Regions from separate parts of the uncultured Dysgonomonas sp. genome, predicted to be linked through region 1. Evidence: riboswitches for the same ligand, from Rfam matches in the RefSeq annotation. Region 1 holds a riboswitch; the other holds the start of a gene.

Region 1 (15,166 bases):
CATAGAAGACTGCATGGTAAGAATGATAATGATACACAGCACCATCATCATATGGTTGATAGAAGGGATATATAGTTGTCCTTTTATATTAGTCGGATATTGAATTTTTACATTTGGCCAGATATTAAGGGAGATAGCCTCACTGATGACCGTGAACGAACCGCTGATAAGTGCCTGACTGGCTATAATAGCGGCAAGTGTAGCCATCAGCACCCCAATAAGGCTAAACCATTCGGGCATCATGGCAAAAAACGGGTTGATGTCGTGAGTTACTTTGCCGTGACTGTTAATTATCCATGCTGCTTGTCCCAGATAGTTGACTATAAGTGCTATCTTCACATATATCCACGATACGCGGATATTCTTCAGTCCGCAATGCCCTAAATCGGAATAAAGGGCTTCTGCTCCTGTAGTACAAAGAAATACGGCACCCAGTATAATCATGGTCTGGGGAACGGCAATGAGAAAGTTAATCGCATACATAGGGTTGAATGCCCTCAATACTGTGACGTCAGTGACTAGCTGGCTCATACCCATAACTGCCATCATCGTAAACCATACTATCATCAACGGACCGAAATATTTGCCCAGAGAGCCTGTGCCGAATGGCTGGACCAGAAACAGTAGGAGAACTATAGCTATAGTGACGGGTATAACAGGAATATGCGGGGCAATTGTATTCAGTCCTTCCACGGCAGACATTACGGTCATCGCGGGAGTAATAATTCCATCGGCAAGCAATGTGGCTGCTCCCAGCCCTGCCAGAACATATGCCCAACGGTATTTCTGCCGCACCAAGGCATATAGTGAGAGTATTCCACCTTCCCCTTTATTATCGGCGCGAAGGGTAATGATGACATATTTAAGGGTTGTCTGGATAGTCAGCGTCCAGATGACACAGGACACAGCGCCCAAAATATAATCGGGACGTGTAAGTTGTCCGGCAGGCAAGGCATTGAGTATAGCCCTCATCACATACAACGGGGATGTACCTATGTCGCCGAATACGATACCGATGGCAAGCGTTACACCGAGAGCGCTAAACGGGACTTTATGATTTTCTTTCATGCATTCTCATATTGAAAATTGCCCCAAAAGTACAAGATTATTCCATATAAAAGTACTATCTACGGTTAATTTTTCTTACAGTCTATAGATTGTCTATTCATCTCTTTTCAACTGACTTAAGAACTTCATACTATTTTACGGACAAATAAACTTCAGAGTTATCAACAGTTTTGAAGCACGAAAGTTTTAATATCAGGACTGACGTTTTTGTTTTTAATGTGATAAAAAAATAAAAACCGGATATTGTGTATCCGGCTTTAGGCTCAATTTATAAAGGAGAATATTATTTCATGGTGATATATTCTTTTGCACCTTGTATAAGCAATCCGATACCGCCTCCAAGCAATGCTCCAATGATGGCCATATCTATTATTCCACCTTTATCCCAAACGAAGGAGGTTACTACAATTCCTATAGGTAATAAGACAGCTCCGATAATCAGTGACCTCAATCCTGCACTTTTGCGATAGCCTTTCAGCCTGAACAGGGCGTCATCTATAGCTTCGTTGTTTCCGGGATAGTCGTAAGCCAATAATTCACGGATTTTATCCATATTGGTTATCTTCTTCTTTTTGAACAAGTGAAGTGCATCAGGGTACAAATCTCCCTTGTAATGTGTATTGTCCATAGTTTTGAAAATATTGTTTTGGTTTCTAAAAATAATGTTTGCGTAAGGTAAATGTTTTGATCATAATAGCCAAATAATGGCTAATCAAAAATAAGTTTTATCTTTTTCTGAAAGCTTTATCTATACTGTGAAAGAGAATATGAATAATGAAAAAGAAGTTGTCTAGACTTTTTCAATCTGGTAACATTATGAAAAAATACCCTCTTTGTCATTTTGAACAGAGTAAAAAATCTCTCGAGAAACGAGATGCTTCCTATCGTCAGCATGAAAAAAAGATATGAAAATAAAAGTCTAGACGACTTCAGTATTATAAAATAATGAATAATGCGAATCAGTAGTTGAGTTTAAAGGTTGAATTATACTAAGCATAACTTTCATCTTTGTTCATTATTTGAAATTTTAGCTCACTACTTCCGCGCCCTCCCGGGCTTGTCATCACTTTTGGCATTGCCCAAAAGTAAGCAAAAAGCTAGCGCTAAGTCCCTCGGCGACCCACAATCGGCTTGCCGGCTGAAAGTAACGAATGGGCTATCGCCCCGTCCCTTTCCACGCCGTCTGCTCCGTGTGGGTGCCCCGCCTGGGGAACTAATGCGCGTCTGCTGACGCCCTAGTAGAGCAAAGCTCTTTCTGGAATAAATACGCTTCAGCTTGCGCCGTTAGCTTCACGGACGGGGTACCCGGAGGGCTAAAAGACGAAAAAAACGGAAACGTGTTTGGGCTTATCTGCTAATTCGGATTTTAGAATGTTTAGTGCGAGTTTTTCCGTTTCGTTTTTTAGTCCGTTACGGGTCGGCCTTTGAAGCGGGGCGCTAAAGCATTTTTGGTTCCTTTTGGGGCTTTGGCCAAAAGGAATACAAGGAATTTTTAATTCCGCGTAGAAAAAAAGTATAGTACAATTCAACGTTTAATTCACCAATCAATTTAAATAGCCGATTGATACAAACAACATGGAGTAAGGCAAAAGTGTATGATGCCTTACTCCACGTTGTTTTTCAAGAGCTGTTATTTATGAGATCGACCCAAATAATAAGATAACAGCAGCGACCCTGCCTGCAAGGCAACTAATACCCAAAAGGCATTCTGCCTTCTGTTTTTTCGTTTCAAAGCTTTTAGTTCTTTCGTTTCTTTATCATTCAGTTCAAAATCTTCCATAATCCTCAAGTTTTTATAAATCAGATGTTAATTTAAATGGTTTATCTTATAGAAACAATCGAAATGCTGATTTTGATTAAAAATCGCGTATATTTTTCTTTAATTAAGGATTTAAAGGTATACGTAACAGTACGGATTGGTCATTTTTTTTGAAAAAAGTTTATCTATACAGTAAGCTATTAGCCTTTAGCTGTTAGCTTATAGCTCTTTGAAATGTTGATGGCCCCTACATTGGCTTCGCTTCGCTCTGTCGATTTTGACTCCGTCGATTTGCAATTCAATTCTCCCCTCGGGGCAGGGCTGTTAAGTTCTAATTTTTCATACCCTCTGTGTCATGTTGAACGGAGTGAAACATCTCGTTTCTCAGGGTCGAGATCCTTCGTTCCACTCAGGATGACAGCAGAAAATAACAGAACAAAGTAGAGAACTTAACAACCCTGCCCCGAAGGGAGGCTACAGAGAGGGTAAAAGCTAATTGTTAATTGCTCTTTGTGTTACCTTTACATACGCTTCGCTCCTGTGACCGTTGGTTGTTACCTTTTGGAAAAGGCTGTAGGGGCGGAATATCTTCCGCCCGAAATAGAAAAAGGTCTGCGGGCAGAAAATATTTGGCTCTGCCGATTTTCAATTCGGCCCTACAAGAGAATGCAAAACCTGTTACCTTTGTTACTTTTTAACCACATATGGTTAACAGATGCAAAAACAACATGATGAAAACAATAAAAAAACTGTCAGATGTGTCAGATTTTAACTAAATATAGTTAATAAACGTAAATAAAATGATGGGCGATGAGTTTTAAGTAGTGGGTAATGAGTTGAAAGTTATATGAGATACGAGTAGACAAGACACGAGATACAAGTTGTTAACTGATGACTGTTAACTGAAAAAAGTGTTACTTTTGTTACCTTTTGAAGGAAGATACGAGATGCTCTGCTCAGAATGACAAGCTAATTGTTAATTTTTCATTCTTAATTGTTTTCTGTGTTACCTTTTCGTTCTTCTCCTTTTATCTATCGGCTTATATAAAGATTAGTAGAGCTGCTAATGGAATAACTAAAGCATACTTGCCAAGGTAATATGGTATCCCTCTGGCCTTTTTAGGGGAGTTGTCGCCTAAAGAGAGTTCTCCGGTAAAAGCATAATTATTCCAGTCAGAATTGGACTCTTGATTGAAAGACCAGAAGTCCTCCTGAGTAGAATCAGGGAAATAAAACAGCTCCTGACAGTATCCGCTTAATTTCCGTTTTTTTATTTTTATCTGGTCAACAGTACCTATACAGTTAACATCACAGTGATAAACTATTTCTTCCTCATTTCCAAATTTATTCACCGCTCTGAATTTATAATAAGTATAGCAGTCTTTCATATAGTATTTGCCATTACTGGCTTTGGCAAACTCGAACCGCCCTACTTTTCTCAGTACCTGAACCATCTTTCCCAGATATCTTTTTGCAGGTTGCGATGCCAGAATAGAATCTACGGATTCTATCTCCATCGATTTAATGGTCATATCGCTTTTGTTGATCCGCACTTCTCCATTTGCCCAGCCATCTTTTCCGGCCAGAGGTTCTATATTCAATATTATAAGAGAGCTGTCCGATGTATATGTTCTTGTTGTCTCATTATTGATGCTTTTACCGAACGAGAGCAGGTGCGAGGCATGGTATTCAGCTCCATATAGTTCGGAGGTAGGGGTTACGGATTTTTGTAGTCGTCTGATGTCTACTATATTATATGTATAAGGTATCCGTTCCTTTTTTAAGGATTTCTTTAATACTTTTTCATCCAGAATGGTTGTGTATTTGAGGTATATCTCGTTTTGGAGTGTGTCGGTAGTTTTTGTTTGCAGGAAATGTAACAGGTATCCAACGGAGTGGTCTGTAACCAGATTCTTTTTGGTATTGAGCATTACTTCTTCTAGCAACATGTCTGCATCATACGGGCTGATAACAACCGGACTGAGGGAGACCGGATTCAGTTCCATGACAACAGTTGGCTGCTGCCGTAGGGCGGACTTCGATATGGACCTGGATTTGTAACCAATGCATTGGAAGTAGATGATATCCTCGCTGTCTCCGGGTATAGAAAACTGTCCGCTGGCATTGGTATATGCATATTCTTTCGATGAGGCTCCGTATTGGACGATAACGTCCGGAACAGGCTTTTTGGTATCCTTATCCAAAACAATACCATTGATAGGTGTTTGGGCAAGGGTATATATACATAGAAATAAGAGAGGGAATATAATTACTCTTTTCATCTATTCGCTATTTAGGTTGTTATCAGATAAACGTCGCTAAACAATATTTATTGAGATATTATATGACAAAAATCAAATTTATATCTTTCGGAATCAAAATCAACAACTAAATACTCTTTTTTATACCTTTGTCCTGATTATTAAAAATTGACGATATATGGCATTCAATATTGCGGATATACTACCTATCATTATCATCGTGCTTACTGTGCTTACCAGTATAAAGGGGTTTAATGATATGGCCTTCTTCGACAGGTATAAATTTGAAGTGGGAGCTATATTGGGTAAATCGAAACAGTGGGACAGGCTGTTGACTTCGGCAACATTGCATGGCGATTACATGCATCTCATTTTTAATATGATGACTTTGTATTTCTTCTCCGGTGTAATCATACAATCTTTGGGTATCTGGCAATATTTGACAATTTATTTCTTATCCATCATAGGAGGAGGCTTATTGTCCTTATGGGTTCACCGTAAAGAATATTATTATAGTGCTATCGGTGCTTCGGGTGGCGTTGTAGGCATCTTGTTTGCCGCCATAGCTTTATATCCGGATATGACGCTTGGGGTGATGTTTATCCTTCCCATGAAAGGATGGATCTTCGGAATACTCTATCTGGGATATTCCATATACGGTATGCAGACCAGACAAGGGAATATAGGACATGACGCGCATCTAGGAGGTGCTGCTATAGGGCTTATTCTGGCTATAGTTTTTGCACCGGTAATACTTCAGATCCATACATTATATATCGGAATAATGATAATTCCTTTGATTGTTTTGGCATATCTTGTTTTAAGAAAGAAATAATTGTACATTTGTTATGTTTTTTAACACAAACGGAATGACAAATCAAAATGTCTTAGTCTGTAAAAACTATTTCGTTCATTGAACATAGCACTTATTACTTTGTTATTAAATTATACATATATTTTGTAAGTAAAAAGCAATAATAATGAGCAACGAGAAAGACCTTATACAGTACGACGAGGATGATGCAGTAAAGTTTATACAGAACTATCTTCCCCAGGAAATGAAAGGAAAGTATACAAACGATGAGATAAATTATATCATCGATATTGTGTATGACTTCTATGATGAAAAAGGATTTATGAGCGATGAAACCGATGAAGAATCGGTTGTAAATATCGATGAAGATGAAATTGTCGCCTATGTCCTGAAATATACCAAGAAGGACAAAGTGAATAATTTCTCAGAAGATGAAATAGCCTTTATCATACAGGGAGAACTTGCTTATTGCGATTCAATAGGAATATTTGAATAAAGAAAATATCACAAACAAAAAGTATACAAATAATAATTAAAATTTTATCAATTATGAAACAGTTTTCAATTCTTGCAGCAATATTTATGAGTTGCGCAGTTATATTTTCTAGCTGTGGAGCTAGTGATACAGTAAAAGGTGGTGGTATCGGAGCAGGAGCAGGAGGAGCTCTTGGCGCAGGTATCGGAGCCATTATCGGTGGAGGTAAAGGTGCTGCATGGGGTGCAGGTATCGGAGCTGTAGTAGGAGGTACTGCAGGTGCTGTTATCGGAAACAAAATGGATAAACAAAAGAAAGAATTGGAACAGATCAATGGTGCTCAGGTTGAGTCTATCAATGACGGGCAAGCTATCAAAGTTACTTTCGAATCAGGTATCTTGTTTGCTACTAACTCAAGCACACTGAATTCTGCTTCTCAAAGTGCACTGACAAGCTTTGCAACTTCTTTGAACAACAATCCTGATACAGATGTTCAGATATACGGTCACACAGACAATACTGGTTCTGATGCGATCAATAATCCATTATCTGAAAAGCGAGCACAATCGGTTTATAACTTCCTTCAAACTAAAGGAGTGTCTGGTAGCCGTATGGTATCTCAGGGTTTCGGTTCTACTCAGCCTGTTGCTGACAATAGTACTGTTGCAGGAAGAAGCCAAAACCGCCGTGTTGAGATCTATATCCTTCCTAATGAAAAGATGATCAAAGACGCTGAACAAGGTAAGTAATAGCTTTGTAAATACAATAGATAAGGAGGCTGTTCATAACGAACAGTCTTCATTTTTTTATATAGCTGAATTTTTTGTCTGCTGAAGAAATAGCGAACTTTTTTAACATTCCGGATGTTATATAAATGACTGCTTTAATAAAAGCAGTAGGTTACAGGAGATTTCAAACTTCACAATATTAACAAGTAAATATAAGAAATTATGGGATTTATATGGTCAATTATAATCGGTATTCTGGCCGGATTTATCGCCGGCAAAATAATGAAGGGTAGTGGTTTCGGTCTTATCCTTAACCTTATAGTCGGAGTTGTTGGAGGTTTACTCGGCGGATGGATATTTACGTTGCTCGGCCTGGGTGTAAATGGTATTATAGGTAATCTGGTAATGTCCACAATCGGTGCAATTGTACTGCTTTGGATAATATCCCTGTTTAGCCGCAAGAAAGAATAGAATTACTAATTGATAAATAGAATAATTATGAAGAAAGTATTGATAGGAGCAGCTTTGGGTGCTGCAGCAATTTATGCAGTAAGCAGACTGTACAAACAAGGTAAATTAGACGGGTTTTGCGACGATATGAATAAATTTGCCAGCAAAGCAAAACGAAACCTGAAAAATGTAGCCGATGTAGGCAAGAATCAGGTGGAATATATCAAAGACCGTGTTGAATATGAGTTGAATAACGGAAAAGAGAGCAAATAATACACAGATAAGAAAATATAAGAATGGGTAACTTAGTTGTTACCCATTCTTATTATATATAGAAGATATTATTTCTTCTCTGCTTCCTGTTTCTCTTTCAAGTGTTCTCCTAAGAATGTTTCCATAGCGCGATAGAAATCGAATCTGTTTTCCTCGTTATGAAACCCGTGACCTTCATTATCCTTTACCATGTATTCGGTTTCTATTCCTCGTTTTTTCAGAGCCTCCACCATCTGGTCCGATTCGTCTTTATTTACACGCGGATCGTTTGCTCCCTGTGCGATAAATAACGGAGCTTTTATCTTATCTACATGAAATACCGGAGAAGAACTCGCCAGCAGAACACTATCCTTTTTCGGATCTCCCACCATTTCATACATCATATCTAGCATTGGTTTCCAGTATGGAGGTATCGTATTAAGGAATGTAAACAGGTTTGATACTCCTACATAGTCCACACCGCAGGTGTAGAGGTCAGGAGTGAATGTAAGGCCGGCTAAAGTAGCATATCCTCCATAACTTCCTCCATATATAGCAATCTTGTCGGGGTTAGCTATTCCTTTTGCTTTGAGCCATTCCACACCGTCCGTTATATCGTCCTGCATGGTTTTTCCCCATTGCTTAAATGATATTTCCCAGAACTTCTTGCCAAATCCGGTAGAGCCACGGAAATTCATTTGAAACACAGCATAACCTCTGTTTGCGAGAAACTGTATCTCAGGATTGAATCCCCATCCGTCTCGCGCCCAAGGCCCTCCGTGTGGATTAACTACTACAGGCAGATTTTTTGCAGTCTCCATCGTATATCCCTTCGGAAGTGTCAGGTATCCTTCTATTTCCAGCCCATCACGTGTTTTATATGTGATGCAGTTCATTGTTGCCATGTTGCTTTCATCCAGCCACGGGTAAATATCAGCGATATGTGTCAATATGTCTTTTTCCACATCATAGACATAATAAGCTCCCGGTGTCTTGTCATTGTACGTGCGGACAATAAGCATATTTTCATCCTTGTTCTTGCTGTTAATCCCAAACGGCTTGTTCGCTACCTTCGAAGATATTTTATCATATATACCTTTCAGCTTGTCGTCAAAGAAATGACGTTTGATACCATCGTGCCCCTGATATGCAACCAACTGCAATTTCTTGTCTTTGTTTGAATATGATGCTCCGGATATATCGTATTTCTCGTTTTCATAGAGTACCTCTTCTTCTTTCATTGTCTGAAAATCGAATACGATCAATGCATCTTTATCTCTGCCTATATTCGATGTTGCGTATAGCTTTTGATTGTCAGATGTAAAGAAATATGGGTTGAGCGTTTCTTTGAAACTGGTAGTTATAAGGACTTTGAAAGCATCCTCTTCTTTGTCTCTGTACAGAAGGCTTTGGTTCACTCCATCAAGCGAAAGGGCAACGCGTAATTTGCCATCATGGTCGGTCATCCATCCTTGGATATTGCCCGGATTTTCAGCAAGTATAGTCAATTCTCCCGTTTCAATATTCAAACGGTAAGGATCGAAGATCTGAGGATTTCGCTTATTTAGTCCGATAATAACCTCGCTGTCTATTTCCGGCAGGTCATCAATGATTTGAGTACGCACTTTTTCGAATGCAGTGAGTGGCAGAGGGTTGCTGCCATCTATATTCACGCCATAAAGCTGATAGTTTTCGTCACCTCCGGTATCTTTCAGGAACAGGATGCGATTGTTATTACCCCACAAATATCCGGCAATATCCCTCTCTGTTTCGGAGGTAATTCTTACGGCCGAATCTTGCCCTATTTTCTGCACATAGATATTCATCCTTTTTTCGTATGGAGCAGTATAAGAAAAGTATTTTCCATCAGGCGAAATCTGGTATGAGGCCTTTTCCGGGTTTCTGAAAAAATCTTCTAACGGTAATATTGGGGCCGGAACCGGGGCCTTATTGCACGAGGTAACTAACCCAAATGTTAAACAGAATAAAGCGATAATGCTAAATGTGAATGATTTCCTTTTCATAGTTAAAATGATTATATTACTACTATAAGTACTTGTCGTACAAATGTATTAAAAAATCACAAGATTAGTTTTTTTGTTTAAAAAAGTTCTTTCAGTGCCTTTTGTAGGTAATCCAGATGTCTTAAAACAGACAAATCCGGTTGATTAAGAAATCAATCGGATTTGTCATATCTGTCTTTTTAGTTCTTAAAACTCAACTCCCCATCCTTCATGTCTATTATGATGGGATTCTCCTTATCCACTGTTCCGGCAAGCAGTTGTCTCGATAGTGTATCCAGTACGGTACGCTGTATAACACGCTTAACAGGACGTGCCCCGAACTCAGGATCGTAACCCATTTGCGCAATTCCGGTAATAGCTTCTTCTGTAAATTCCAGTTTCACCCCATTGCCTTTCAGCATTTTCACTACGCCTTCGAGCTGCATGCGGACAACCTGTTCTATCTGTGCCAGATTTAATGGCTCAAACATAACTGTCTCATCGATACGGTTCAGAAATTCGGGGCGCATATTCACTTTTAGCATATCCAACACTTCGCGTTTGGTTTTCTCTACTACTTCGTCGTGGTTCTTTGGTGTTATTCCGGCAAAGTTTTCACGAATCAGGGGAGAGCCCATATTGGACGTCATAATAATGATTGTATTCTTAAAGTTTACTACGCGACCCTTATTGTCGGTCAGTCGTCCGTCGTCTAATACCTGCAATAAGATATTGAAAACATCAGGATGCGCCTTCTCTATTTCATCGAATAAGACTACCGAATACGGCTTACGGCGGATAGCTTCTGTCAATTGTCCCCCTTCGTCATAACCGACATATCCCGGAGGTGCCCCGATAAGCCGGGTAGCACTGAATTTTTCCTGATACTCGCTCATGTCGATACGGGTCATCATATTCTCGTCATCGAACAGGAATTCGGCGAGTGCTTTCGCCAGTTCGGTCTTACCCACACCTGTTGTACCCAGAAATATAAACGAACCGATAGGTCGTTTAGGGTCTTGCAGTCCTGCACGGCTACGGCGTATAGCATTTGATACGGCAGAAATAGCTTCATCCTGCCCCACAACACGCCTGTGCAATTCTACTTCGAGATTCAGTAATTTTTCCCGTTCGCTTTGCAGCATCTTGTTCACAGGGATGCCTGTCCAGCGGGAAACCACATCAGCAATATCGTATGAATCTACTTCTTCTTTTATCATTGCCTGATTTCCCTGCATTTCATGCAGTTGTCCTTGCAATTTACCAATACCATCTTCCAATTCTTTCAATTTACCATAACGTAGTTCGGCAACTTTTCCATAATCGCCTTCGCGCTCGGCTTTTTCCGCTTCGAATTTGGTGTCCTCTATTTCTATCTTGTTCTGCTGAATCTTATTGATGACTTCTCTTTCCGATTGCCACTTGGCTTTCAGGTCTTTCTCCTCATCTTTCAGCCTGCTTATTTCTTTCGATAGCTCTTGTTCCTTCAACTTGTCATTCTCGCGGCGTATAGCTTCACGTTCGATTTCGAGTTGTTTGATCCGGCGGCTCTTCTCGTCCAGTTCTTCCGGTACGGAATCCACTTCCATACGCAGTTTTGCCGCAGCCTCGTCCATCAGGTCAATAGCCTTGTCAGGCAAAAAGCGGTCGGATATATAACGGCTCGACAGTTGCACGGCAGCAATAATAGCCTCGTCTTTGATACGCACCTTATGGTGGTTTTCATATTTTTCTTTCAGTCCCCGCAGGATAGAGATTGCATCGGCCTCGCTCGGTTCATCTACCATTACAGTCTGAAAACGGCGTTCCAAAGCCTTGTCCTTTTCAAAATATTTCTGATATTCGTCAAGTGTAGTAGCACCTATCGAACGTAACTCTCCTCTTGCCAACGCCGGCTTTAAGATATTGGCAGCATCCATGGCTCCCTCACTTTTACCTGCGCCTACCAATGTATGTATCTCGTCGATAAATAAGATAATCTCCCCTTCCGACTTGGTAACTTCGTTCACTACAGATTTCAGTCGTTCTTCGAATTCACCTTTATATTTAGCCCCTGCAATCAGTGCTCCCATATCCAGTGAGTAAATCTGTTTGCTTTTCAAGTTCTCGGGAACATCGCCGCGTACAATACGATGCGCAAGCCCCTCTGCAATAGCGGTTTTACCCGTACCCGGTTCACCTATCAGTATGGGATTGTTTTTCGTACGGCGGCTAAGTATCTGCAATACCCGGCGTATCTCGTCATCGCGGCCGATAACAGGATCCAGCTTTCCGTCTTTGGCTCTTTGAGTCAGGTTTATAGCATACTTCTCCAAAGACTGGTAAGTGTCTTCGGCTGTCTGGCTGGTTACATTCGTTCCTTTACGTAGTTCATTGATTGCCAGTTGCAATCCTTTTTCGGATACGCCTGCATCCTTGAGCATCTGTGCCGCCGTGCTTTTGCCTGATAATACACCTAATAATATATGCTCGAGGGAAACATACTGGTCACCCATCTTCTTTGCATATTCAGCAGCTTTTTCCAGTGCAGCATTACTTTCGCGGCTGAGAAATGCTTCGCCTCCTCCCGAAACTTTCGGGAAAGAATCAACCTCTTTACTCAATACATTTGTTAAATGACCGGGATTAGCCCCCAGTTTCTGAAAGAGGAAATTTACGACATTTTCTCCGGTCATGATGACTCCCATGAGGATGTGAGCCGGTTCTATAGACTGTTGGCCTTTGTCTTTTGTGATCTCAATGGCTTTTTGTATCGCCTCCTGAGATTTGATTGTAAAATTATTGAAATTCATATGTTTAGTTTTTTTTGTTTGCTTATATTTAATAAAACTGTTGTTTAGTATTTGTTGTTCAAAATATTTGCCAAGTTGATATTTTTGACAAAATGTCATATTGTTCGTCGTTTTTAGTCTTACGCAAATGGCGATTTAAAAACTTGACAAACTTGACACTTTTTACATGTTTTTTATCCTGTTGCTTTTTTGAAAATCCTCCGTAACTTCGTCTTAATCAGGGATGAGAGATAACGCTCGCAAAGATGCAAAGGCGCAAAAGGTAACAAAGGTAACAGGTTCTGCATTCTTTTGTAGGGGCGGAATATTTTCCGCCCGCAGACCTTTTTCTATTTCGGGCGGAAGATATTCCGCCCCTATAGCCTTTTCCAAAAGGTAACAACCAACGGTCACAGGAGCGAAGCGTATGTAAAGGTAACACAAAGATCAATTAACAATTAGCTTTTACCCTCTCTGTAGCCTCACTTCGGGGCAGGGCTGTTAAGTTCTAATTTTTCATACCCTCTGTGTCATGTTGAACGGAGTGAAACATCTCGTTTCTCAGGGTCGAGATCCTTCGTTCCACTCAGAAACAACGTTCGGCAGAGCGAAGCGGAGCCAATGACAGCAGAAAATAACAGAACAAAGAAGAGAACTTAACAGCCCTGCCCCGAGGGGAGAATTGAATTGCAAATCGACGGAGTCAAAATCGGCAGAACGAAGCGAAGCCAATGGAGGGGTCTGTAAATACATCAAAGAGCTATAAGCTAACAGCTAAAGGCTATCAGCTCTGATTATATAGATAAACTTCTTTCAAAATACGACTTGTTTCTCCAATAATTTCGTTAAGTTTGCATGTCACTGTTAGGGGTGTTCTTTTTCGGAAAGAGCTGAGATTAAACCCTTGAACCTGATGTGCTGTAATGGGCATCGTAGGAAAACGGTCGTATTTTAGATTTTTAGTTATAACAAACATATATCTATAAGCCGTTTCGTACTATTCGAAGCGGCTTTTTATATTTAATATTATCCGGATATGATTGATATTCAAAATTTAGTAAGGGATTTAAATGCTGTCAGAAGCAAATCCGCGTTGATTCATAACATCACAAATTATGTAGTGATGAACAATACAGCTAACGGCTTACTGGCTGTTGGGGCATCCCCTGTTATGGCGCATTCGCTCGAAGAAGTCGCCGAAATGGCGAGTATAGCATCTGCATTAGTAATAAATATCGGAACTCTTGAGCCTCAGTGGGTGGAAGCTATGCTAATAGCGGGTAAAACCGCTCTGGCTAAAAATACTCCGATCGTTTTTGATCCGGTAGGGGCAGGGGCAACCACATACAGGACGAAAGTGTGTAAACAGATTATCGAACAATGTAAACCTTCCATTATTCGGGGGAATGCGTCCGAAATAATTGCCTTATGGAATGCGAATGTACAGACTAAAGGTGTCGATAGTACCGACTCTTCCGATTCTGCTCTCGATTCAGCAAAAGCTTTGGCTAAGGAAACAGGTGCAGTCGTTGTTGTCAGTGGGCAGACCGATTATATAACTGACGGTGAGGATACGCGCACCGTAGAGAATGGCAATCCGATGATGGCACGCGTAACGGGGATGGGCTGTACTGCTACGGCGGTTGTTGGGGCCTTTGCTGCAGTCAATGGCGATATGCTCGAAGCTGCTACACATGGTATGGCTGTTATGGGTATTGCCGGAGAAATTGCCGCCCGTAAGTCTTCCGGAAACGGAAGTTTACAAGTTAATTTTCTGGACGAGCTTTACAATCTGGATGAAGCGGTAATAAAGGATAATATAAAGTAAACAAAATAGGATGGCGACATTCGATTTGAGCCTCTATCTGGTTACCGACCGTTCGCTTTCACTGGGGCGGCCGTTGGAGACGGCTGTTGAGGAAGCCGTGAGAGGTGGGGTGACGATGGTACAACTGAGGGAAAAGGATGCTTCTACGCTCGATTTTTATAACCTGGCGATGAGATTGAAATCCATACTGAAATCTTACAATGTACCTCTTATAATAAATGACAGGCTCGATATAGCATTGGCTTGCGATGCCGAAGGCTTACATGTCGGACAAAGTGATATGCCCTACGCAGTTGCCCGCAAGCTACTTGGTAAGGATAAGATTATTGGCCTTTCTGTTGAAAGTATTCAAGATGCGATAGATGCTAATAATCTCGATGTAGACTATATAGGCATTTCGCCTGTATTCGGTACACAGACTAAAACAGACACAGCGCCAGCTTTGGGTTTGGAAGGAATACGTGAAATAACCCGCATATCCGGACATCCCAGTGTGGGAATAGGAGGTATCAACCTGACGAATGCGCAGGATATAATACAGGCAGGTGCAGATGGTATATCGGTAGTGTCGGCTATTATGTCGGCTTCTGATCCGCAGCGATCTGCTCGTCAGCTAAAAGAAACCATAAACAAATCAAAAAATAGATAGCTATGAAATGGAGTGAACAGGCATGGAATGCAGCAAAACCCATATACAATAAAATATTGGAGCAACCCTTTATTCAGGGATTGATAGATGGTACACTCGACAGGGAAA
Region 2 (15,166 bases), 1.9 Mb from region 1:
GTACCGGCATATTCTCTCTTATCCATATAAATCCAGCATTCGTATCTCGTAAAAAGTTTGTGATATGACATTCCGGAAAAAGTTCAAAGTCAAATATTCCGGGGTTATCTTTTATATATTTCGTTTTTATAATTGCAAAGTCTGTAGCCAAAGCATAGTACTTATCATACCAGTCGGCACTGGCCCATACTGCATCGTTCTTCCCAGACAACAATTCCGTATATTTAGACTGGATGCTATCCCCATACACCCATGTATCGGCCTCCAGTATCAGTGTATATTTACATTCCTCAGGGATATGCTTCGCCCCTTCCATCAGCAGTTGGGAATTGCCTTTCCTATGCCCTGCATTTTCTTCAAGAATTACCAGCTTATCTATATGAGGAATAGATTGGGGTAAAATATCGTACCCGTTTTTCTTCCCGTTACTTACAACTATAATATAATAATCATTCTCTTTCCATGTATCGGAAATAATCTGAAGATTATATTTCAAATCCTCGATTCTATCGTAAACACGTATAAGAACAGCTATCTTCATTCTGTTTATTTTGTGTGCCAGGTTTCCAATCCTTTTTTAGTAAAGGAATACTGCTGTACTCTCCCCCCAAGGCTTTCCAAAGCTTTGGAGACTGCAAACCGGGTATTGCCAGGACAATAAAAAAAGACATAACCACCTCCGCCCGCACCGGATATCTTTCCACCCGATGAGCCTGCTTTTATAGCCGTGTTATATATCTCTTCAAACAATGGGGTCGATATACCGTCTGCCATTTCCTTCTTATATGTCCATCCACGATGCAGGATATGTCCTATTTCGTCAAGGTTATTTTTAAGAACGGCCTCTTTTATCTCATATGCCTGATTCTTTATCTGATGCATCGCCTCTATCGACTTTGCCTTTTGTTCTTTTACATTCTTTTGCTGTTTCTCTATTATATCGCCCGAATTACGGCCTGTGTTGGTATAATAAAGCAACATATTATTTGACAATTCATTTATTGTCTCGTTACGTATCCGCAACGGATTTACAATAACTTTATCATCAGAGTAAAACTCCATAAAGTTGAATCCTCCGAATGCGGCCGCATACTGGTCCTGCTTTCCTCCGGCTTGTTTCAGGTCGGCACGTTCGATAAGATAAGCCAGATACGCCAGATCGTATTCACCCAAAGGCAATGTAAGCCATTCTGCATATGCCCCTAATATGGCAACGGCTAATGTTGAAGATGTTCCCAACCCCGATCCAAAAGGAACCTCCAAAGCACAAGTAAGAGTAAAAGATAATGGTTTGTGTATAAAATCTTTCACTACCCTGTTGTAAATACCTTTCATGAGATCCGCTTTGTCATTCAATATGGGAAGTTCCAAAGATGCATCAAACACATATTCCTCATTATTCTGAGGTATACGAAATACAATCTTATTATCGGTACGAGGCTCTATATTAGCGTATGCATAGAGACTAATAGTAGCATTGAGTATGCAGCCCCCATACAGATCCGAATATGGAGAAACATCCGTTCCCCCGCCTGCTAATCCTAATCTGAAAGGCGCCTTACTTCTTACAATCATGGCCGGATTTTTTATTATTTTGTAAAATCAACTGCAAACTTATACAGATTTTCGTAATAAGCATTTACAGTCTCATATATTTTATGTTCTTTTTTATATTTATCACCTACCAATACAGTTAACATCCCCAGCTTATTACCAAACTCAATATCAGATTTGCTGTTACCCACCATTATCGATTGGGCAAAGTCAACTACAGGATAATCCCGCTGAATCTGGAAAGCCATACCTACATTCGGTTTTCGGTTTATAGCCGCAGAATCCAAATCGGTACAAAAGTATATACGGGTAATACTGCCTCCGCATTTTTCTATCTCATGTAACATATCACTGTGTACATGTTCCAGATCGGACAGGGACATTACATTTCGCCCTACTCCTCTTTGGTTTGTTACAACAAATATATAATCAAAAGCCTGAGATAACAGTGCTATTGCCTTTAATGAATCTTTTTCGAAGACAAACTCAGATGTATTTTTTACATAATCACCGGGACGTTCCACATTGATTACACCATCTCTGTCTAAGAAAAGGTATTTATATTCCTTCAAATTATCCATTTTTCTTTTTCACCTCTCCTATTTCTTCGAAAAATCCACATTCGCCTTTTCGAAATCGGAAGGTATTCCTATATCTATAAAGTAGTTATCTTGAGGACAACCATATATATTTAAATCGCCGAGGTGTGACTCCATTATATCTTTTTCAAAAGAAAATTTTTCAGGCAAAGATAATCTGGTAAACAGGTTCTTTGCTACTATATATACACCTCCGTTAATCAGTCCCTGTTTCTTATACTGCTTTTCACTAAAACAGATAATACGCTCACTATCATCCAGCTCTACCGAACCGTATCTATCAAAGTCCGCCATTGGCTTAAGAGCCACCGACAGATCGGCCCCATGGCTCTTATGAAAATCCAAAAACAGCCCGGAGTCGATATCAAAAAATGTATCACCGTTTATAACGAAGGCTTCTTCTCCTTTTACTTTTCCGAATGCCAACTTTATAGCCCCGCCTGTACCTAAAGGATATTCCTCTACTACATATGAAATTTCGAAAGGCCTGTTTTGTGTTTCAAGCCAATTGATAACAATATCAGATTTATAACCTAATGACAATATCAGATGATCGAATTTCTCATTAGCTGCATAATCAAATAAGTATTGTAAAAATGGTTTTCCGGCAACTTCGGCCATGCATTTAGGTACATCGCTCACAACGGACTGCAAACGTGTACCAAAGCCTCCTGCCAAAATAATACACTCTTTCATTATTTTTTATTTAAAGTCTCCGACTTATTTATTATTTTTTCATGTATGGCGGCCACTGTAAGATGTGACCAATACTTTAATTACAAACTACTCATAGCATATCCGTTCCCCTGCCTCTTCGTTTCTTTTCATTTCTGAAACTAGCCAGGGTCCTCGTTCCTATATTACGGCTTGGTATATAGATATAATATTTATAGAACATAAAATAGAAGAAGAACAGATATATAATAAGATTCAGATCGACCCATCCTTTCACATTTAAACCTAAGGAATAGACAATTATCGCCGCCGACATCAGGTTTACCGCCCAGTCTTTAGTCATATAAATCCTGGCCACCAACATAGCAAAACAATAGAAATAGATAGTACCGGGAACCCCTACCCAAAAAAGCATTCGCGAGTATCCGACATCTGTGCCAAAGAAAGACATCCTTCCCGAACCAAAAATAAGAGTATCCAAATCTTTGGGAATCTGAAACATTTCCTCCAAGCCGTTAGATGAGCGTGTTTCCAGTTTACCAGTTCTTATAAAGTTGGTAAACAATTCAAATGCCCAATCGGAAAAATGGGGGAAATAAAACATCGCGAAAATATATCCTCCGGCCATCATAAAAATGGAAGAAATCAGAAATATCTTCGCCTGCTTTCTCTCCGATTTATTATCCCACAGGTATAAAATTCCGATAACAGCCAAGCCGACAGCAGCCCCGATAACTGTTGTTCGAGCCATAAACAGACCTATATAGAAGGTAAAAACATATAGCAGGGCTAATGCAATAAATCCTTTATTGTTTAATTTCAGTCTCATTAGCAAATAGGAAATTACAATAAGTCCTATACCGCTTATGACCCCTGCTCCAAAGAAGGCGATACCATACCCCATAAGTCGCTGACTTCCTCCTTCTTCCATAACATCTTCTGTATATTCGGCCTGCATCTGTATAGAAAAGAAAAAATCATGTATAGCATCACTCTGATTCATACCGAATGTGATCAGTGCCTGCAATCCTATAGCTGCGGCAATATACAGTAGAACTGTATTGAACGAGGGTTTCTTATGTATCTTATATATAGAAAAAATAACCAGATATGCCGAAAAGAACCATGCTATCTGACTTCTGATATAGCCAAATGTATAAGGGTCACTCATATTATTCAGCCAGCCCGAAGTGTAAAATATAAAAAGCATGACAAGCAGGCCGGCTATAACATACACCACCTCCCTGAATGGGAAATTATGATAAGCATATAGCCCCAGCCCCAATACTCCTGATAAGAGAATAAAGGAAGAACCCCGTACGTCAAGTGCCTGCGGATATATGAAGTAAAACGTCAATATCAACGGCAAAAACATCGGAATAATCTGCTTTAGCTTGGACATATATTACCTGAATACAAATTTGTAAATAAGCGACTTTCTATATTTGAGTTTAAAAGTACACTTTGTGTAAAGAATAGCAAAATCTCTTGAGGTATAATTCTCTTCCTTATACAAAGGAGACTCTTTCAACCTGCGAAGCACCTTCAATCCCAGGCGCGAGTTTGCACATAACCGGAGCCAGTGAACTGATAGCATGCGCTCAAGATATGCCGCATCGCAAAATGGCTTCTCCCTGTTTATCCGAATCAAAGAAAGCATAAACTCTTCACATTGATCTAAATACCTGAAAGATGAATGCAGAGGTACACATTCGGCTACGGATGAATATATTTCCAGAAAATCACCGTCTGTAGGTAAGCCTAAACGGAAACAATGAATTTTAAAAACTTTTTTCTTGTTATCAGTCTGTAATTCTTCATTTAATGACGACACCTGATGTTGGTGAACACGATACAAAAGAAGAGGTTCACCGATATTAGCGAGTTTCGTTTTATACATAGCCTTAGACCATAGAGCATAATCTTCGACATGAAGATACTCAGTCTCGAAACTCAGGCCTAATTCTGTAAACAGACGTTTGCGGATCATTACTGCCGGATGGCAAATGCCGGATTTAAACAGCAAATATGCCCTTAATTCTTCATCCTTCAGAGGGCTGTGGTGCAAATCCCGTTTACCGGGATTTTCTGTTCTGAAAGCATAAAAAAGTGTACTTACAATATCATGTTCTTTGTTATTCTCCAAAAATGCGACTTCCTTCTCTATACGGGTAGGCAAAGCTATATCATCTGCATCCATACGCGCGATGTATTCACCTTTGCAGAGACTGACTCCTTTATTCAGGGTTTTTATAAGCTTCAGATTTTCTTCATTTTCTACAACCGTTATCCGGGAATCCTTTTCGGCTAAGCCATGTAATATCCGGCCGGTATTGTCTGTAGAACAATCATTAATTGCTACAATCTGCAAATCGGCATATGTCTGATTCAGAATCGAATTCATCGATTCTTCCACATACTTTTCCACATTGTAACAAGGCATCAATACCGAGACCAGAGGCTTGTTCATTTTTTATTTGCAACGATTGCGTTAAAGACGGATTTATATCCATCTACCATTTTTTCGATTGTAAAGTTAGCAAGATATGATTCTCTTGCATGTATTGACATGCTTTTTTTTATATTTTCGTCCGAAAAGATATATTCTATCTTCTCAGTAAAGAGGTTTACATCATTATCTACAGCGAATCCGTTTTTACCGTCAAGAACTTCGGTTATACCTCCCACAGCCGACGCGACCACCGGGACTCCGAAAGCCAATGCTTCTAACAGGGACATAGGTAACCCTTCGTAGTTGGACGGTAGTATAAACAAATCTGCATATTTCAGGTAGGAGCATGCCAGATGCGTCTCTCCTAAACAGAAAACATTGGAAGGTACGCCATGCATCTCTGTTTTATTTCCAATCCATACAAACGCGTATTGCGGCATCTGTTTTGCTATATCCAGAAAGAGTTCGAACTTTTTCTGTTTCGAAATACGGGATATACACATTACTATTTTGGAATAGGATGATTTCAATCTGTCCAGTTCAGTTGTAATCCGGTCCTTTATTTCAATTTGCTCCAGATACTGATCCGTAACGCCATTGTATATACATTCTACATTCTTATAAATACCTTCCTCACGCATGCTATCTACGTCGTATTGGCTGACTCCTATTATTCGATATACACTGTTTCTGAGAAAACGTTCGACAACCAGAAACCGATTAAATGCTTTCCGTATCGAGTCAAATCCATGAACCGTATATACTGTCTTTTTACGACTGAAGACAATACGTCCCAATACACCCATCTTCGAGGAATGAAGATGTATTACATCGGGATTATATTTGAATCTATAATAATAAAGTTTGAAGAGCAGACTTATATCTCTTATCGATACCTCCTTGCGATGATTATTTAATTTTATTTTTGTAAAATTATTTCCTAAAGCGTTCCACGCTTCACCACCACCTCCATATAAAACAAATAGTTCGTGTTCTGAACTCAAGGTTTTAACCAGATTTGCCACAATCGTCTGCGCTCCCCCATATTCTGAAACTGTTATGATCTGGAAAATCTTCATTTAATGCTTTGCCTACAATTTTGAATTGTAAAGATAATAGGAATAATCTATTATTGAGAAAAATATCACTTTTATATATTTTCTTTAATTTATTTTCAAATCCTTAATTATCAGAGAATCATCTTGCGCCAATTTATATATCCAAAAATAGAAACAATGAAGAAGATGAAAAACAATATACCTGACATAACATCTTGTTGAATGAACAACAATATACTTGATACTGCGTTAGCCGGTATTACGAGCAACCACTGCTCGGCCCACTTACGGGAGATCATCCACAATGCAACAATATTAAGCGATGTGGTAATGGCGTCACCGATAGTAATAAAAGACGGATTGTGACTAAATTGTATGAGAATAAAATAAATCAACAGCGAGATAATAACGACACCTAAAATAATAGGAACAATAAATCGTCTCCCTACATGGGTAATAATCTCCGCTCCCGAATCTTTATCCCTGTTATGCATAATCCATACTATCCAGCCGTAGACAGAAGCCAAAAAGAAATAGATATAAATCCCCATACTGGCATACAAGCCCGTCTTATAGAATATATAGATATAGAATGCCGCCATAACGATACTTGCAGCCCACATCCATACATTTGCCTTGTATTCCAAATACAGGAAAACCAGCCCTATAATTGCGCCGGTTATGCTTACCCAGTTATTTTCTATAAAAGAAAGAATTATATCCATCGTTATTTTCTAAAATTAGCGGAGCATCTCGGTATGGCTATGAGATACTCCGCCGTTATTATTACATTTCTATCAGAAACGATATCTTATTTTCCCCAGCAGGTTCGCTCCTGCCTGAGGATATAATCCACGGTCAACCGATTCGCTTCCATCTTTGAAACGGGCAGTATATACCCATGCATTCGCACTATATTTGATACTTGCCAGATTATTGATGAAAAACTGAAAGTCAAATTTACCAATTTTAGGGGCATCCAGTGTATATGAAGCCACCATATCGGTTACAAAATAATCTGACAAACGATTATCGACATTCGAAGTGTTATCATAATACATACGACCAACATACTTATTGATAAAAGACAGCGTAAAATCTTCTTTCTCGAATGGTTTGAATGTAACGCCGAGGCTACCTACCGTATTCGGAGAGAATGAAATATCGGTTGATTTATGGAATTCCGAAACTTGTCCTACCTGATTCCAGTCATTCTGATTATCATACAGATCGTAATAAACCGTATAGTTCTTTATCTTATTACGACTCAATGTCAGGTTCCCATCCAGACGCAACCATTCGGTAGGGGTATAAGCCAATGACAGTTCTATTCCTGTACGGTAGCTGTCAGGTACATTTTCCTGCAACTTATAACCGATATCATTCAATTTTCCGGTTTGTACCAACTGGTCTTTATAGTCCATGTAATAGAAATTGGCACTGAACGAAACTATTGAATTAGCATACTTATAACCTAACTCATAATCATATAACCTTTCGGGAGCAATACTTCGCGAACCTCCGCCTTTCAGTGATTCTTTCAGGTCAGCCCGTAATGGTTCCCTATTCGAAATGCCGAATGATCCGTAAACCTCATTATAGTTACTGAACCGGAATGAAAGACCTCCTTTCGGATTTATAAAGTTATAATAATTCTTATTGGTCAAATCCATCAGATCATCATCCAGCCCATTCATGCGGTAATCAATATATCTTTCCTGCACCTCAGCAAATAGCGACAGGTTATCTACCGGGCGATATTCCATTTTAAGAAAGGCGTTCATATCCTGTTTTACGGCTGTATTGCGATTCCATTTATATCCTTCAGGGATATTCTCATTATGCTTCACCCACAGAAGTTTACCGTAATGTGATCCATCATAATAGCTGTACATGGCTCCGGCTGTAATGCCGAACTTCCCCGTTTTATAGTCCAGATTGAAACCACCTACATAGAAATCGTTTTGCATCAGCTTACGTAATATAAGATCCGAACTCTCATATGTTGTCCCGCCTACAATTTGTTTTCCTAGCCCGTAATCTGCAAAAGCCTCATCCACTTTATAATTTTCGTAATAGCCGTAACCATTATTATAACTCAGGTTTACATTCAGAGTCAGCCTGTTTGTCAGATAACGGGTATAAATCAACTGCCCTATATTAGAGTAATAATTATCCGTTTCGTTATCATAATATTGGGTTCTTCCATTATCATCTTTATATTTTCCCGCAGGATTGTAGCGCCTGTTAACTTTTAGTGTATCAGGGCTTATACCTTCCCATGTAATACCCGTATGCTGAATACCATTCATGTAAATAAGACGAATCAGTTGTTTATCGGAATAGTGTGACAATGCCGCATATATATTCTTATGGTCTACCTTTCCGTTGCGGATATATCCGTCACTCTTGATATACGAATAGCGGGCATCGAGCGACAGTCCGCTTTTCATGATACCTGTTCCCGCTGCGCCTGTCAGCAATAAAGTATTGTATTGCCCATAGGCAGATGACAGGTCGGCATAGGCTTTATTGCCCTTTCCTCCGGCTGTCTGCATAGAGATACTGGCTCCAAAAGAGGCCGTACCGTTTGTCGATGTGCCCACTCCCCGCTGCACCTGCATGCTTTGCAATGAGTTAGACAAGTCCGGTAGATTAACCCAATACACCTCCTGACTTTCCGGATTATTTAGCGGCATACCGTTCAATGTCACATTTATACGGCTTGCATCCGTACCTCTGATACGAAGCGCCGTATTTCCTACGGCCGTTCCGCCTTCGGTATATGAAATTACCGATGGAAGGGATTGCAATATAAAAGGAATATTCTTTGCGGCATTGTCCTTTTTAATTTCCACTTCTCCCAAATCAGAATACGAGATAGGTGCTCCCCAGCTTACCCGGGTGGCAGATACGACAACCTCCTCCAGTTTTATGAGTTTAAGGCTATCCGCCTGTTGTTGTGAATAAACAGCTCCTGCTCCAGTTGTTATAAAAGCAGCAAAAGCTAAAAATACCTTTTTCATTTACATACAAAATTTCTATAAGCATAAGACAAATGATTATTGTTTTATACTTTGACGTTAAACAAAAAAGGGGTTTGATAAGATGATTTCCCGGAATTTAAGAATATGCACGTGCGCAATAGCATCTTCTTTCCCTACGCCGGCATTACCCGGATCAGGTTTAATGGGTGTGATCTCAGCCTGTAATTTTAAGGCACCCCTAAGATTTCGAAGCAAAGATAATTAAACCATTTTAATAAATAAGTGTTTACCTATTATAAAATTTTTCTATAACTAGGATTTCCAATGTTACAAAAGGGGATTTTCCTAGTCATATATAATATTAATAAATTTAATTTACCTTTGTAACATAAAACTTAAAAAACATGAAGAAGAATATTTTTATTGCGATTCTATTTTCTATTGTAACGTTAGTTTCTTTCTCGTCATGTGAAAGCGACGATGACTATATAGTTAGAAGCGGATTGTACTGCGATTTTTTAGCAACCTCAAATAATAAAGGTTTTTTTAGCAGTAATGGTGGAGGAAGTTATTCTTTCCGTGATCTACCTGATTTAGGCTATGGCGATATTATAGGTATGGAATACAGAGGTACCTCCCTTACAATTACAGGAGATATACGAGAAGGAGATGTTATCCGGGATTTATATATTAGTGTTCAGGGTGTTGGAGAATTTCTTTACGCCTCTGATATAAAAGTATATGAAGACTTCGAAAAGATTATATTCAATACTTCTAACGATCCCGAATTCTATAATTTCATGAATGACGCCATGTACAAGTTTTACAGAGACGGACGGATTAATATTGTTGTAGACGGATATGTCACAAACCGTCAGGGAACAAGTATCTCGAATGTAGAGATGGAAATATATCTGGATAGCTCACTTGATGTTACTATTCGAAGATAATCTAACATGTCCGGTTTCATTCAATCTGACTATCTCTCCGAAATACAACAAATAGATAGCTCCGACCTATCATTAAGAAATAAATATATCCGTCTGAAACGGATACTTGAGAGAGGCTGCAAAGATATCACCGCCGGTGAATCTTTGCAGTTTCCCTCTTTATTTTCACGCCTTGTCTTTATCGGGCAAAAATATGAACTGCCAAAATCATTGGAATGGCAGTTGCAGAATATACGCATAAAAGCATCCTACCTACTGCGAAACGATAAGAATCTGGTATCTCCCGACCAGTATCAGCAAGCAAAGGAAGGTCTGGAAAATTTCCTTTTATATATAGAAGGCGAAAAACAGGATTTCAACTATGTAGAAGATACTGTGTTCGATTATGAGCCTGTGTCTCACGATTTATCGAATAGAATACGTGTACAGGTATTGGAAATAGATGCCGAAAACGAACTTCTTATCTGTCAGTCCGAAAGCCTTATCGGAGAAAGCTTAAAAGTGAGATACAATGTCTCTCCCATCAATAATATATTCAATGAAACCATTGAACGCCTTTGGATTGGGGCACAACTCAACCTCATTGACGTAAAAGCAGACGATGCGGGAGTCTACATTCCTAAAATGTTTGTACTCGAACCCGATTACCTGATAGATGCTTCGGCAATGGCTGAGTGTTTTCAATCATACGGTAGCTCGTACCTTCATTACTTTCGCCGTAAGTTCGAGCCCAATGCAAACACACATTACATACTATTGGGTAATCTTGCCAACTTCTTTCTCGATGAACTCATTTATGCCGAAGATGCCGATAATCTAGCATTCGAAGAAGTATTTATGAAATCATTCCGTTCCATGCCTTTCGAATACGCAGCGTGTAAAGAAATAAGTGATAACGGTGCTTTCAAAGAATTTATGGCGAAAGCCCGAAGCCAGTTCGAAAACATAAAGCGTGTAGTGTTGAATGATATGCCTGCAAACGGATTCGATGCGTCATCCTGTACGCTTGAGCCATCTTTCTTTTGTGAAAAATACGGTTTTCAGGGTCGGCTCGATTTACTCCAGCTATCAAATGACGAAACGGGTATAGATCGTATAATTGAACTGAAATCGGGTAAACCACCCTATCCTCGTGAAGATGTGACCAAGATAGCACCTAATCATGAGACACAGACCGCTATCTATCGCCTGATGATACAAAGTGTATTCGGCAAGGATGCACGACATATATATCCGACCATCCTTTATTCCTCGGCCGAGAATTCAGGAGAAAATATACGCTTTTCCGCAATTTACCAACAACTGGAAAAAGATATTATAAACGTACGGAATCTCATTGTAGCTACCGAGCATGATTTATATATCGGCGGTGCAGAATATGTAGAGAAAATGTTCCGAAATCTCTTTAATCTGGATAATTACGGTCGCGTACCCCAGTTCTTTATAGACAAGTTGGCAGAGTTAGAAAAGGTAATAGATAAGGCAACTCCACTAGAGAGGGCATATTTTTATCGTTACATCAACTTTATTACCAGAGAGCTATATCTTCAAAAGACTGGAGACGAAGGTTATAATACATCCATGAGTGTATCCGCCTTATGGAATACTTCTTTTGAAGAACGGCAAGACTCTTTAGAGCTCATTGCCAATCTTGAAATAGAAGATATTGACGACTCGGGCCGGGATATGATTATCCGCTTCAGGAGAGATAAAGATGATTGTGTCAATTTCCGTGAAGGAGAAATATGTATTCTTTACCCCCGCCAAAAAAGTGGGGAGTCGGTATTGACAAACCAGATATTAAAAGGTACTGTAGTCGAGATTTCTTCATATCATGTAGTCTTGAGATTCAGATATAAACAACGAAACCGCAACTTCTTCTCCCGATACAGATACTGGGCTGTGGAACATGACAAGCTAGACCATAGTTATAATGCCATGTACAAGAGCCTGTATGCCTTTCTGTCCGCTCCTAATGACAAAAAAGAGTTATTACTTGGCTTACGGGAACCGCTCTCATCCACCCTGTATAAATTAACGACGGATGCCACAAAAGAGGCAAAACAGAAGAACATCATAGATAAAGCCTTAGCAGCCGAAGATTACTTCCTTATTGTAGGGCCTCCGGGAACAGGTAAAACATCCATCTTTGCCCGGCAACTTATAGAGCGTTTCTCTGCCGGAAAGGATACGAATATCCTCGTAATGGCATATACCAACCGTGCCGTGGATGAATTATGCGCCTCCATCTGTCAGGCATTCGGCAAAAGTGAAGACGAGTGTGACAGATATATCCGTATAGGTGCGGAACTCTCGTGCGGTGAAGGTTATCGTCATCGCCTGCTGCAAAATATCTCCCATCAGGCAGACAGTAGAAAAGAGCTGATCCAAACCATAGACCGTACCCGTATTTTTGTCGGCACTCTGGCTTCCATAACCGGAAAGCCCGAATTGTTCGACTTGAAGAAGTTTAATGTTGCTATCATAGATGAGGCATCTCAAATACTGGAGTCGCAGATTATAGGGCTTCTACCTCTGTTCGACAAGTTCATTATGATAGGAGATCATAAACAATTGTCTACAATCACTTTGCAGGATGAAAACAAGTCGAAAGTAGAAGAGTCCGTATTAAATGACATTGAATTATCCGATTGCCGCGAATCCTTATTCGAGCGGCTGTTTCATGTCTGTCAAAAACAAGGCTGGACACATGCATATGATACCTTGACCTATCACGGACGGATGCATGAAGATATTGCGTCCCTTGTCAACACCAGCTTTTATGACAATATGCTACATGTAGCTACTGACAGGCAATACCAGCCTTTAATATATCAAACATACGACAGATCGGATAAATTGCAATCATTAATTGCGACAAAACGGACTGCATTTATCCCTGTCAGGCAAACAGACAATACAAACAATTCGGATAAGCTGAACAAACAGGAAGCAGATGTTGTTATCTCTTTAATAAAAGCAATACTTGAGATTTACAGACTTAACAACATGGCTTTTGACACCCGGAAGACCATAGGCATAATAACTCCCTACCGTAATCAAATCGCGCTGATAAAGCAGAAACTGGAAGAAACTGAAATTCCTGAGTTGAATGATATTATGGTAGATACCGTAGAGCGTTATCAGGGTAGTCAGCGGGATATCATCATTCTTTCGTTTTGTTTCAACAAGCCATACCAACTGAGATTCTTTAGTAATCTGAACCGCGAGCGTACTGTAGACCGCAAACTGAATGTAGCTCTTACCCGGGCTCGCGAGCAACTATTTATGATTGGGAATGATTATATCCTGAATCAGAACCCAATCTACAGGGAGATAGTAAATAAGTCGGTTATCAATCCATGATAACTACATTTTGTCTAAAAAAGAATAAGCAATGACCAATAAAATAAAAGAATTACGGAGAATAGTCCCGGTACCGATGCATGAAGCCTTGCAGCTATTGAAAGCAAATGACGGGGATGTCGAAAAATGCGTCTATCTGTTCAAAGCCAAATCCATCAAAGAGATATGCGAACAAACAGGCTGTGACGAACAAACTGCAGCTGAATACTACGAAGCTGAAAGATTCGATATCAACAGGGCTATATCTAATATTAAAGAAGCCATCTATGATAAAAACTATCAGCCAATCGATGGAGTCACTAAAGAGAGTATCGGCAATATCTTGCAATGGCTACGGGTAGTCGAAGCCGAAGATTTCGGTATATCCCTCGATTATCAACTGCTGGATAAGGCATTGCTGACACTGAGTCTTATTCCCTCATTAAATGATATTGCAGCCAAAGTAAAAGCAGCTAAAGCAGCCAAGGATTTGATATTTGAAGGCTATACGGATGCTGACAGCCTCGAAGACTTTGTCCGTCGTCACAAAAAGTTGGATGATGATCAGGATTTTATAGAAGCGAACCGGATTATCGGCCTTGGGATTATTGTAATCAAAGAGGAACTATTAAGGCATGTACGAAACCTCAACTAAAAGTCCTTAAGTTAAAATACAAAGAGGTGCTGACTTTTACAATCAGCACCTCTTTTATTATAATAATCTTACTATTAAGCTTGCGCAAGTTCATGAGCCACAGCTTTCAACTTATCCTTCTCTTTATCCACTTCGAAGGATATAGTACTGCCTTCCTTGGCTGCACCCGAGAGTATCAGTTCGGCGATTTCGTCCTCCACATAGTTTTGGATAGCACGTTTCAACGGACGGGCACCGAATTGAACATCATAACCCTTATCGGCTAGGAAGTCTTTGGCCTCCTGAGTCAGCTCGATCGTGTAACCTAGTTCAGCCATACGTTTATAGAATCCTTTCAGTTCTATATCGATGATCTTTTCTATCGAAGACTTATCCAGCTGGTCGAATGTGATGATATCATCCACACGGTTCAGGAACTCAGGCGAGAATGTCTTGTTCAATGCTTTCTGAAGTACACTTCTCGAATACTCGCGGTTAGCGGCCGATTGCTTATTAAATCCAATACCTCCACCAAAGTCTTTCAACTGGCGTGTACCAACGTTGGAAGTCATTATCAATATCGTATTCTTAAAGTCTATCTTACGTCCCATACTATCGGTCAAATGACCTTCGTCCATCACTTGCAGCAATATGTTATATACATCCGGGTGAGCTTTCTCTATTTCGTCCAGTAACACCACAGAGTATGGTTTGCGGCGTACTTTTTCACTCAACAAACCACCTTCTTCGTATCCTACATATCCCGGAGGTGCTCCGACCAAGCGTGATACATTAAATTTTTCCATATATTCGCTCATGTCAATACGGATAAGGGCATCGGCCGAGTCGAAGAGTTGTTCGGCAATCTTCTTTGCCAGATGAGTTTTCCCTACCCCTGTAGGCCCAAGGAAC

Evidence for each region. A riboswitch is a leader RNA that binds a small molecule or an ion and turns the genes downstream of it on or off. The one in region 1 is predicted to bind thiamine pyrophosphate.
Region 2: linked by a shared signal. The riboswitch ahead of QZL88_RS05485 (TonB-dependent receptor) and the one ahead of thiM (hydroxyethylthiazole kinase) in region 1 are both predicted to bind thiamine pyrophosphate.

Annotation. Positions count from the first base shown of each region.
Region 1 covers NZ_LT599032.1:3,152,538-3,167,703, forward strand. Annotated here, with positions in the region: gene QZL88_RS13260 (KUP/HAK/KT family potassium transporter) at 1-1,068, opposite strand, end outside; gene QZL88_RS13265 (hypothetical protein) at 1,352-1,696, opposite strand; gene QZL88_RS13270 (hypothetical protein) at 2,699-2,848, opposite strand; gene QZL88_RS13275 (carboxypeptidase-like regulatory domain-containing protein) at 3,868-5,109, opposite strand; gene QZL88_RS13280 (rhomboid family intramembrane serine protease) at 5,267-5,923, shown strand; gene QZL88_RS13285 (hypothetical protein) at 6,069-6,398, shown strand; gene QZL88_RS13290 (OmpA family protein) at 6,452-7,126, shown strand; gene QZL88_RS13295 (GlsB/YeaQ/YmgE family stress response membrane protein) at 7,328-7,576, shown strand; gene QZL88_RS13300 (hypothetical protein) at 7,604-7,828, shown strand; gene QZL88_RS13305 (S9 family peptidase) at 7,897-9,831, opposite strand; gene clpB (ATP-dependent chaperone ClpB) at 10,011-12,602, opposite strand; TPP riboswitch at 13,438-13,537, shown strand; gene thiM (hydroxyethylthiazole kinase) at 13,618-14,409, shown strand; gene thiE (thiamine phosphate synthase) at 14,420-15,058, shown strand; gene tenA (thiaminase II) at 15,061-15,166, shown strand, end outside.
Region 2 covers NZ_LT599032.1:1,244,114-1,259,279, forward strand. Annotated here, with positions in the region: gene QZL88_RS05445 (hypothetical protein) at 1-541, opposite strand, end outside; gene QZL88_RS05450 (dehydrogenase) at 547-1,575, opposite strand; gene QZL88_RS05455 (HAD-IIIA family hydrolase) at 1,590-2,135, opposite strand; gene QZL88_RS05460 (nucleotidyltransferase family protein) at 2,154-2,849, opposite strand; gene QZL88_RS05465 (hypothetical protein) at 2,941-4,230, opposite strand; gene QZL88_RS05470 (glycosyltransferase family 2 protein) at 4,234-5,298, opposite strand; gene QZL88_RS05475 (glycosyltransferase) at 5,295-6,359, opposite strand; gene pnuC (nicotinamide riboside transporter PnuC) at 6,470-7,063, opposite strand; gene QZL88_RS05485 (TonB-dependent receptor) at 7,136-9,364, opposite strand; TPP riboswitch at 9,479-9,575, opposite strand; gene QZL88_RS05490 (hypothetical protein) at 9,730-10,275, shown strand; gene QZL88_RS05495 (AAA domain-containing protein) at 10,282-13,641, shown strand; gene QZL88_RS05500 (hypothetical protein) at 13,673-14,275, shown strand; gene QZL88_RS05505 (ATP-dependent Clp protease ATP-binding subunit) at 14,350-15,166, opposite strand, start outside.